DNA from 2 places in the Hydrogenophaga sp. UC242_50 genome. Region 2 is predicted to be linked to the other one. Evidence: riboswitches for the same ligand, from Rfam matches in the RefSeq annotation. Region 2 holds a riboswitch; the other holds the start of a gene.
What was found. Region 2 has a riboswitch for S-adenosylhomocysteine ahead of ahcY (adenosylhomocysteinase). Riboswitches for the same ligand answer to the same signal wherever they lie in the genome.
Positions count from the first base shown of each region.

Region 1 (4,677 bases), 460 kb from region 2:
GTCGTTGGCCTCGCCCTGGGGCGCGACGAAATCGGCCAGGCAGCGGCTGGGGCGCATCACGCCGTCGATCTCGTGCTTCTCGGCCTGTTGGCGCAGGCCGTGCCAGGTCAACGCGACTTCGCGGCGGCTCTCGTCGGTGTAGAGCTCAATGTCGTCGTCGTGCACGCTGTTGGCCGGGTACAGGCCCACCACCGCGCTGGCGCTGAGCCAGCGGCCTTCAATGAGGCGCTGCAGCATGCGCTTGCCGTCGCTGAACACGCGCCGCGCTTCTTCGCCCACCACCTCGTCCTTCAGGATCTCGGGGAAGGGGCCGGCCAGGTCCCAGGTCTGGAAGAACGGGGCCCAGTCGATGTACTTGGCGATCTCGTGCAGGTCGAAGTTCTTGAACACGCGCTTGCCGATGAACTTGGGCTTCTGCGGCGTGTAGGCCTTCCAGTCGATCGGCGTCTTGTTCAGGCGCGCGCGCTCCAGCGGCCACAGCGGCACCTGTTTCTTGTTGGCGTGCTGGGTGCGCACGCGCTCGTAGTCGGCATTGACCTCGGCGATGTAGGCCGCGGCCTGGTCGGACAGCAGGCCCTGCGCCACGCTCACGCTGCGCGAGGCGTCGGGCACGTAGACCACCGGGCCGTCGTAATGCGGCGCGATCTTCACCGCGGTGTGCACGCGGCTGGTGGTGGCGCCACCGATCAGCAGCGGGATGCCCCGGCCGCGGAAGTGTTCGTCCTTCTGCATCTCGCCGGCCACGTACTGCATCTCTTCCAGGCTGGGCGTGATCAGGCCCGAGAGGCCCACGATGTCGGCGCCCTCGGCCTTGGCGATGGCCAGGATCTCGTGGCAGGGCACCATCACGCCCATGTTCACGACCTCGTAGTTGTTGCACTGGAGCACGACGGTGACGATGTTCTTGCCGATGTCGTGCACGTCGCCCTTGACGGTGGCGATCACGATCTTGCCCTTGGGCTTCACGTCGCCGCCGGCCGCCTGCAGGGCCAGTTTCTCGGCCTCGATGTAGGGCAGCAGGTGCGCCACGGCCTGCTTCATCACGCGCGCGCTCTTCACCACCTGCGGCAGGAACATCTTGCCCTGGCCGAACAGGTCGCCGACCACGTTCATGCCGTCCATCAGCGGGCCTTCGATCACGTTGAGCGGGCGGCCGCCGCCGGCCTCGATCTCGCGCCACATCTCTTCGGTGTCTTCGGTGATGAAGTCGTTGATGCCGCGCACCAGCGCGTGGCTCAGCCGCTCGCGGATCGGCAGCGCGCGCCATTCGTTCTTCTTGCTGTCGTCCTTGGCCGAGCCCTTGGCGCTCTCGGCCACCTCCACCAGGCGCTCGCCCGCATCGGGCCGGCGGTTGAGCACCACGTCTTCCACGCGCTCGCGCAGCTCGGGCTCGAGCTCGTCGTACACGCCCACCATGCCGGCGTTGACGATGCCCATGTCCATGCCGGCCTGGATCGCGTGGTACAGGAACACGGTGTGGATGGCCTCGCGCACCGGGTCGTTGCCGCGGAAGCTGAACGACACGTTGGACACGCCGCCGCTGACCTTGGCGCCCGGCAGGTGCTGCTTGATCCAGCGCGTGGCGTTGATGAAGTCCACCGCGTAGTTGTTGTGTTCCTCGATGCCGGTGGCGATGGCGAAGATGTTGGGGTCGAAGATGATGTCTTCGGGCGGGAAGCCCACCTCATCGACCAGCACGCGGTAGGCGCGTTCGCAGATCTCGACCTTGCGTTCGTAGGTGTCGGCCTGGCCTTTTTCGTCGAAGGCCATGACCACGGCGGCCGCGCCGTAGCGCTTGACCAGGCGCGCCTGGCGCTTGAACTCGTCCAGGCCTTCCTTCATGGAGATGGAGTTGACGACGCCCTTGCCCTGCACGCAGCGCAGGCCAGCCTCGATCACCTCCCACTTGGAGGAGTCCACCATCACCGGCACGCGCGCGATGTCGGGCTCGCCGGCGATCAGGTTGAGGAAACGCACCATGGCGGCCTTGCTGTCGAGCATGGCCTCGTCCATGTTGACGTCGATGATCTGGGCGCCGTTCTCCACCTGCTGGCGCGCCACGGCCAGCGCGTCTTCGAAGCGCCCCTCGAGGATCATGCGGGCGAAGGCCTTGGAGCCGGTGACGTTGGTGCGCTCGCCCACGTTGACGAACAGGCTGCCCGGCTCGATGCGCAGCGGCTCCAGGCCGGAGAGCAGCATCGGCGGCACGGGGGAAGACGGGGACGGAGAAGCGGATTCGGAGGACATGAGGCTCACCAAGGCAGTTTGCGAAAAACAGACCGGTGAGCGCCGTTTGGGCCTGTTCGCGCCCACTCAAGCCTGACGCACGGTGAGGGCTGAAAAACCCGCCGGCGCTGCAACGCTCCTTGAGAAGCGGCGATTTTAGCTCGCCAGGGCGGGCTTCGCCCGCCATTGGTGCGATGTTTGCTTGCCCCGCGCCCATGCCTTCCAGCCCCAGCGACCCCGACAGCCCCGCAACCGACTGGCACGCCCAGGAGCTGCTGCTCATGCGCGAAGTGATGAAGCTGGTGGGCCGCAGCCTGGCGCCGGCCTTCGTGCTGCGCGAGATGCTGCACCTGATGAGCGAATTGCTGGGCCTGAACCGGGGCCGCATGGTGCTGGCCGGCGAGGCCGCGCCGGGCGAAGAGCGCACGGCCTCGGTGCGCCACGCCTACGGCCTCACGGCCGAGGAGGTGCAGCGCGGCGTGTTCCGCTGGGGCGAGGGCATCACCGGGCGCGTGCTGGCCACCGGCCTGCCCGCGATCGTGCAGGACGTGGACGCCGAACCGCTGTTCCTGTTCCGCACGGTGCCGCGCGATCGCCTGCCGCCGCAGACCGTGGCCTTCATCGCGCTGCCGATCGAGGTCAACGGCGCCACCATCGGCGTGCTGGCCTGCCACCGCATCCGCAGCCGCCAGCGCCACCTCAACGACGATCTGGCGGTGCTGCGCATCCTGGCCACGCTGGCCGGGCAGCTGCTGCGGCTCGAACAGCTGGTGGCCGAGCAGACGCGTCAGCTGCTGGCGCGCAACGCGGCCCTGGCCCGCGCGCTGGACAGCGCCAGCGCCCGCTACGGCCTGATCGGCCGCTCGCCCGCGCTGCTGCAGGCGCTGGGCGAGCTCGAGCGCGTGTCGCAGTCGCAGGCCACGGTGCTGCTGCTGGGCGAGTCGGGCACCGGCAAGGAGCTGTTCGCGCGCGCGGTGCACCTAGCCAGCGGCCGGCACGACCAGCCCTTCATCAAGGTCAACTGCTCGGCGATTCCCGACACGCTGTTCGAGTCCGAGCTGTTCGGTTACGAGCGCGGCGCCTTCACCGGCGCGAACACCGCGCGCGCGGGCTGGTTCGAGCAGGCCCACGGCGGCACCATCTTCCTCGACGAGATCGGCGAGCTGCCGCTGGCCATGCAGTCCAAGCTGCTGCGAACCCTGCAGGAAGGCACGCTGGTGCGCCTGGGCGGCACGCGCGAGCTGAAGGTGAACGTGCGCCTGGTGGCCGCCACCAACCGCGACCTCGCGCGCGAGGTGCAGGCCGGGCGCTTCCGGCAGGACCTGTACTACCGCCTCAACGTGATCCCGATCCGCCTGCCCAGCCTGCGCGAGCGCGGCGAGGACGTGCGCGCGCTGGCCCTGCACTTCGTGAACCGCGCCAACCAGGCGCACCAGCGCAACGTGAACCTCGCGCCCGACGCGCTGGCCCGGCTGGAAGCGCATGACTGGCCGGGCAACATCCGCGAACTGGGCAACCTGATCGAGCGCCTGGTGCTGCTGGCCGACCACACCCTGGTGACGGCCGCCACGCTGGAGCGTTTCATGCCCCAGGGCACGGCGGCCACCGCCGACGACGATGAGCCGCTGGTGCGCGACTACCAGAGCGCGCAGTCGCACAGCGCGCAGGCCCTGCGCGAGGCGCTGGCCCGGCACCAGGGCAACCAGTCGCGCGCGGCGCAAAGCCTCGGGTTGACGTTGCGCCAGTTCGCCTACAGGATGAAGAAGCTCCCCCCTGCGCCGCCTTCGGCGCCTTCCCCCCGAAGGGGGGACGACACCTGAGGCCCGGCGAAGCCGGTTCCTCGGTGTCTCTGGTTTGCACCTCCCAATGCGTCGACATTGTGTCGACACATTGAAGCGACAAGGATCTGGTCACGGATGGCAGCGCTCTATTTTCAATAGCATCAAACTCAATGAAAACAATGACTTGACAGCCATTTCAGGCAACTTCACGAGGCTGGCACGCGGGTTGCGAAAAGGCACCGCAGGCAATCCCGCCGGCCGCTTTTTTCGTGAGGTTTCCATGAGCATCGACGCCATCCTGATCGCCCCCGCCCAGTTGCAGGCCCTGCAGTCGTCCGAACCCGTGGTGGTCATCGACACCCGCGACGCCGAGACCTACGCCGCCGGCCACATCCCCGGTGCGGTGAACCTGCGCGAGGTCTTCACCTACCTCGCCACCTCCACGCCCGAAGGCCTGCAAGCCCTCAAGGCCACCTTCGCCGCCGCGCTGGGCGCCGCCGGCCTCTCGGGCGAAGAGACCGCCGTGTTCTACGAGGACGCGATGAACAGCGGCTACGGCCAGTCCTGCCGCGGCTACTACCTGCTGACCTGGCTGGGCTACCCCAGGATCAAGGTGCTCAACGGCGGCTTCAGCGCCTGGAAGGCCTCGGGCCTGCCGGTCTCCACCGAG
Region 1 is NZ_CP170553.1:627,744-632,420, forward strand. It holds gene metH (methionine synthase) at 1-2,199, opposite strand, end outside; S-adenosyl-L-homocysteine riboswitch at 2,278-2,374, opposite strand; gene ACFJGX_RS03265 (sigma-54 interaction domain-containing protein) at 2,442-4,046, shown strand; gene ACFJGX_RS03270 (hypothetical protein) at 4,137-4,295, opposite strand; gene ACFJGX_RS03275 (sulfurtransferase) at 4,288-4,677, shown strand, end outside.
Region 1: linked by a shared signal. The riboswitch ahead of metH (methionine synthase) and the one ahead of ahcY (adenosylhomocysteinase) in region 2 are both predicted to bind S-adenosylhomocysteine.

Region 2 (4,677 bases):
GCGGTCCAGCAGCTTGCGCGCGGCGTTGAGCACCGTGGGCGCGTGTTCGATCACGTCCCCCCAGGGGATCACTTTCAGGGCAACCAGCCAGGGAATGGCGATGAGGAGATCCTTTCTCTTGTCAGGTTAGGAGGCCCTCAGCCGCGTGGGGTTCCTTCAGATGGGGCCGAAACGGTCCGTCTCAACAGCCACCAGCCCAGGCCGGCGACCGACAGCAGCAGGGCCGGGAAGCCCAGCGTGGGCGCCCACTGCAGCGCGGCGGCGCCCAGCGCGGGCGCGAGCACCCCGCCCAGGGTGTAGGACAGCACCAGCACGGCGGTGCTGTTGACCAGGGTGATGCCTTCCTCGCGCGAGCCGATGTCGATCATCGCCAGCGTGTACAGACAACCGCCCGCGCCGCCCCAGAGGAAGGCCACGGGCGCGGCCAGCCAGGGCGTGCCGGCCACGAAGGGGATGACCAAGGTTGCGCAGCAGGGTGATCAGGGCGCAGACCCGCATGATCGCCAGGCGCGCGCGGTGGCCGTCGCCCCAGCGCTGCGCCGGGTGGTGGGCCATGCGGTCGGCCAGCACGCCGGCCGGCAGCATCATGAGCGCGCTGCCCAGGCCGCTGGCCGAGACCAGCAGCGCCGCCACGGTGGCGCCCAGGCCCAGCGCCAGGCCGTAGAGCGGCAGGATGGACGTGAGGCCGCTTTCGAAGAAACCGCCGACGAAGCCCACGGTCATGATCAGCGGATGGGCCAGCAGCGCGTGCCACACGCCCGACAGGCCCACCTTCGCGCTGTGCGCGTCGGCCGCGTCGGGCAGGCGCGGGATCAGCAGGCTCCAGACCAGGCCGATGGCCATGAAGCCGAGCGCGATCCACAGGGCCGCGTCGCTGTCGGCGCCGACCCAGGCCAGCATGAGCGGGCCGACCACGAAGGTGATGCCCACCATGGTCTCGAAGATGCCCACGTAGCGCCCGCGCTGCCCGGGCGGCGAGAACTCGGCCACCACGGCCTCGGCCAGCACCCAGCGCAGGCCCGAGGCCATGCCGGCGGCGATCTTGAACACGAACCAGAGCCACAGCAGCGGCGTGAAGGCGAAGCCGGCGGTGGCGATCACCGGGATCAGCGCGGCCAGCCACAGCGTGGGCCGCCGGCCCAGGCGCTGCGTGATGGCCGAGGCGAACGGCGTCATGAAGAACACGCCGAGCCAGCCGCTGGCGGCGAACACACCGGCCAGCGCGGTCGATTCGCCGCCGCCCTTGAGGCGCAACAGCAGCAGCGGCGTGAGCATGAAGTAGCCCACCAGCTCGAAGAAGGTGGAGCCGAAGATCGCGACCAGGCCGAGCCGGGCCTGGGCGGGTGGGTGCTCCGGCAGGGGGCCGGTGGGCGGCAGCGGGTGTTCGCTCATGCGCCCGCGGCCCGCGCGCCCAGCACCGCGTCGGCCACCTCGGTGAAGCCCGCGCCGCGCTCGCCCGCGGCCACGTAGCGCGGGTGTTGCGTGAGCGCGCCCCAGAAGCGCGCGACGTTCGCCACGCCCACGCTGTGCGGGAAATGGCCGAACATGCGCGCGTCGTTGGTCGAGTCGCCGACATAGACCCAGCGGTCGAGTTCGTCGTCGAGCGAGCGGCCCAGGCGCGATCGCACGATCCAGCGCGCACCGGCCAGCTTGTCGTGCTCGCCGATCCAGCCGTTGATGTGGATGGAGCTCACGGTGGCGTTGAGGCCCTCGCTTTTCATGAGTTGCACCACCGTGGCGATGTCGGCTTCGCTCAGGTGGGCGAACTCGCTGTGGTCGATCGCGATGTCGGTCTCGCGCCCCGGGCTGTCGGTGGCCAGGCGGGCCTGCGGCAGCTCGGCCAGCACGCGCCGCGCGGTGGCCTGCAGCTTCGCGAAATGGGCGGCGCGCGTGGCCGCGTCCTGCAGGTAGTCGCGCCTGAGTTCGCCCGAGTCGCCGCGCCACAGCGCCACGGCGCCGTTCTCGGCCACGATGGCGTCCACCGGCCAGGCCAGCGCGAAGGCCTCGCTCCAGCCGGCGGGCCGGCCCGTGATGGCGAACACCGGCAGGCCGGCGGTGCGCAGGCGGTGCAAGGCGTCCAGGGCATCGGGGGTGATCGCGCCCTCGGTCGTGAGGGTGTCGTCGATGTCGGTCAGCACGCCGTGGATGCGGGCGCGGTCCGTGGCGGGCCAGAGGGTGAGGGGATTCATGCGCATGGAAGGCGGGCAGTGTCGCACAGGGCCCCGGGCGCCGCAGGTGCCACCGGCGACGCGCGGCAGGGGGCAGATCGAGGCCGCTGCGGTAGAATCGCGCGATCCGAGGAGCGTTGCAGCGCCCCCACTGAACACTTCAGCAGCGGGGCGTGAGGCTCGGACCATCCATGCAACGACGCTCATCCACATCCCGTGCGATGAGTTCTTTTTGACTCAATGCCAGATGTGGTTTGTCCATCCTTTCCGGAGCGAACCATGAATGCACGTCTGAACAACCCGACCGCCGACAGCGCGATCGCCGACCTTTCCCTGGCCGAGTGGGGCCGCAAGGAAATCCGCATCGCGGAAACCGAAATGCCCGGCCTGATGGCCATCCGCGAGGAATTCGCCGCCGCCAAGCCGCTCAAGGGCGCGCGCATCACCGGCAGCATCCACATGACGATCCAGACCGCGGTGCTGGTCGAAACCCTGCAGGCCCTGGGCGCGAGCGTGCGCTGGGCTTCGTGCAACATCTTCTCCACGCAAGACCACGCCGCCGCCGCGCTGGTCGCGCAGGGCACGCCGGTGTTCGCGCACAAGGGCGAGACCCTGGCCGAGTACTGGGATTTCACCCACCGCATCTTTGAGTTCGGCGCCGCCGGCACGGAAGGCGAAGGCCCCAACATGATCCTGGACGACGGCGGCGACGCCACGCTACTGATGATCCTGGGCCAGAAGGCCGAGAAGGACCTTTCGGTCATCAGCAAGCCGACCAGCGAAGAAGAAACCTGCCTGTTCGCCGCCATCAAGGCCAAGCTCGCGCAGGACCCGACCTGGTACACCCGCAAGGCCAGCCAGATCATCGGCGTGACCGAAGAGACCACCACCGGCGTGCACCGCCTCAAGGAAATGAGCGTCAAGGGCACGCTGCCGTTCCGCGCCATCAACGTGAACGATTCGGTGACCAAGAGCAAGTTCGACAACCTGTACGGCTGCCGCGAATCGCTGGTCGACGGCATCAAGCGCGCCACCGACGTGATGATCGCCGGCAAGGTCGCCGTGGTCGCCGGCTACGGTGACGTGGGCAAGGGTTCGGCCCAGGCGCTGCGCGCGCTGTCGGCCCAGGTGTGGGTGACCGAGATCGACCCCATCAACGCCCTGCAGGCCGCGATGGAAGGCTACAAGGTCGTGACCATGGAGTACGCCGCCGACAAGGCCGACATCTTCGTGACCACCACCGGCAACAAATCCATCATCACGCACGACCACATGGCCGCGATGAAGGACCAGGCCATCGTCTGCAACATCGGCCACTTCGACAACGAGATCGACATCGCCTCGATCGAGAAGTACGAATGGGAAGAGATCAAGCCGCAGGTCGACCACGTCAAGTTCCCCGACGGCAAGAAGATCATCCTGCTGGCCAAGGGCCGCCTGGTGAACCTGGGCTGCGGCACCGGCCACCCCAGCTTCGTGATGTCGAGCTCGTTCGCGAACCAGACCATCGCCCAGATCGAGCTGTTCACGCAGCCGAAGAAGTACGAAGTGGGCCAGGTCTACGTGCTGCCCAAGCACCTGGACGAGAAGGTCGCGCGCCTGCACCTGAAGAAGGTCGGCGCCATGCTGACCGAGCTGACCGACGAGCAGGCCGCCTACATCGGCGTGAGCAAGGCCGGCCCGTACAAGCCGGACACCTACCGGTATTGATCGCGCCCATGCGGGCCGACCAGCTGCTCGTCGAGCGCGGCCTGGCCGCCACCCGTTCGCAGGCCCAGCGGCTCATCGCCGCGGGCGTGCAATGGCGTGCGCCGGGTGGCGACTGGACAGCGGTCACCAAGAACGGCGAGGAGCTGCGCGACGCGGCCGAGCTGCGCCTGCTGGACACGGCGGAGACGCGCTATGTGTCGCGCGGCGGCCTCAAGCTGGAAGGCGCGCTGCGCCACACCGGCCTGGACGTGAGCGGCCTGCGCTGCCTCGATGTGGGGCAGAGCAGCGGCGGTTTCACCGACTGCCTGTTGCAGCGGGGCGCGGCGCGGGTCATGGGGGTGGACGTGGGCCAGGGCCAGCTGCACCCGCAGCTCAAGGGCGATCCGCGCGTGATCTGCATTGAAAAATGCAACGCGCGCGATCTCTCGGCCCAGGCGCTGCAGGACGCGGGTGGCGCGCCGCCGTTCGATCTGATCGTGGGCGACCTGTCGTTCATCTCGCAGACCCTGGTGTGGCCGGCCCTGGTGCCGCTGCTGGCGCCGGGCGGGCAGATGCTGATGCTGGTCAAGCCGCAGTTCGAGCTGCAGCCCGGGCACATCGGCAAGGGCGGTCTGGTGAAGGACGCGGCGAGTTACGCCATCGTGCGCGATCGCATCGCGCAGGCCTGCGAAGAGCAGGGCCTGCGGATGCGCGACTACGTCGAGAGCGCGATCACCGGGGGTGACGGCAACCGCGAGTTTTTTGTGTATGCGAGCAAGTGATGTAAGGAGGGGGCCGTGAGTCTTCCCATCAGCCTGGA
Region 2 is NZ_CP170553.1:168,770-173,446, reverse strand. It holds gene ACFJGX_RS00925 (hypothetical protein) at 1-72, opposite strand, end outside; gene ACFJGX_RS00920 (MFS transporter) at 157-1,392, opposite strand; gene ACFJGX_RS00915 (HAD-IIB family hydrolase) at 1,389-2,189, opposite strand; S-adenosyl-L-homocysteine riboswitch at 2,292-2,380, shown strand; gene ahcY (adenosylhomocysteinase) at 2,448-3,878, shown strand; gene ACFJGX_RS00905 (TlyA family RNA methyltransferase) at 3,887-4,639, shown strand; gene metF (methylenetetrahydrofolate reductase [NAD(P)H]) at 4,655-4,677, shown strand, end outside.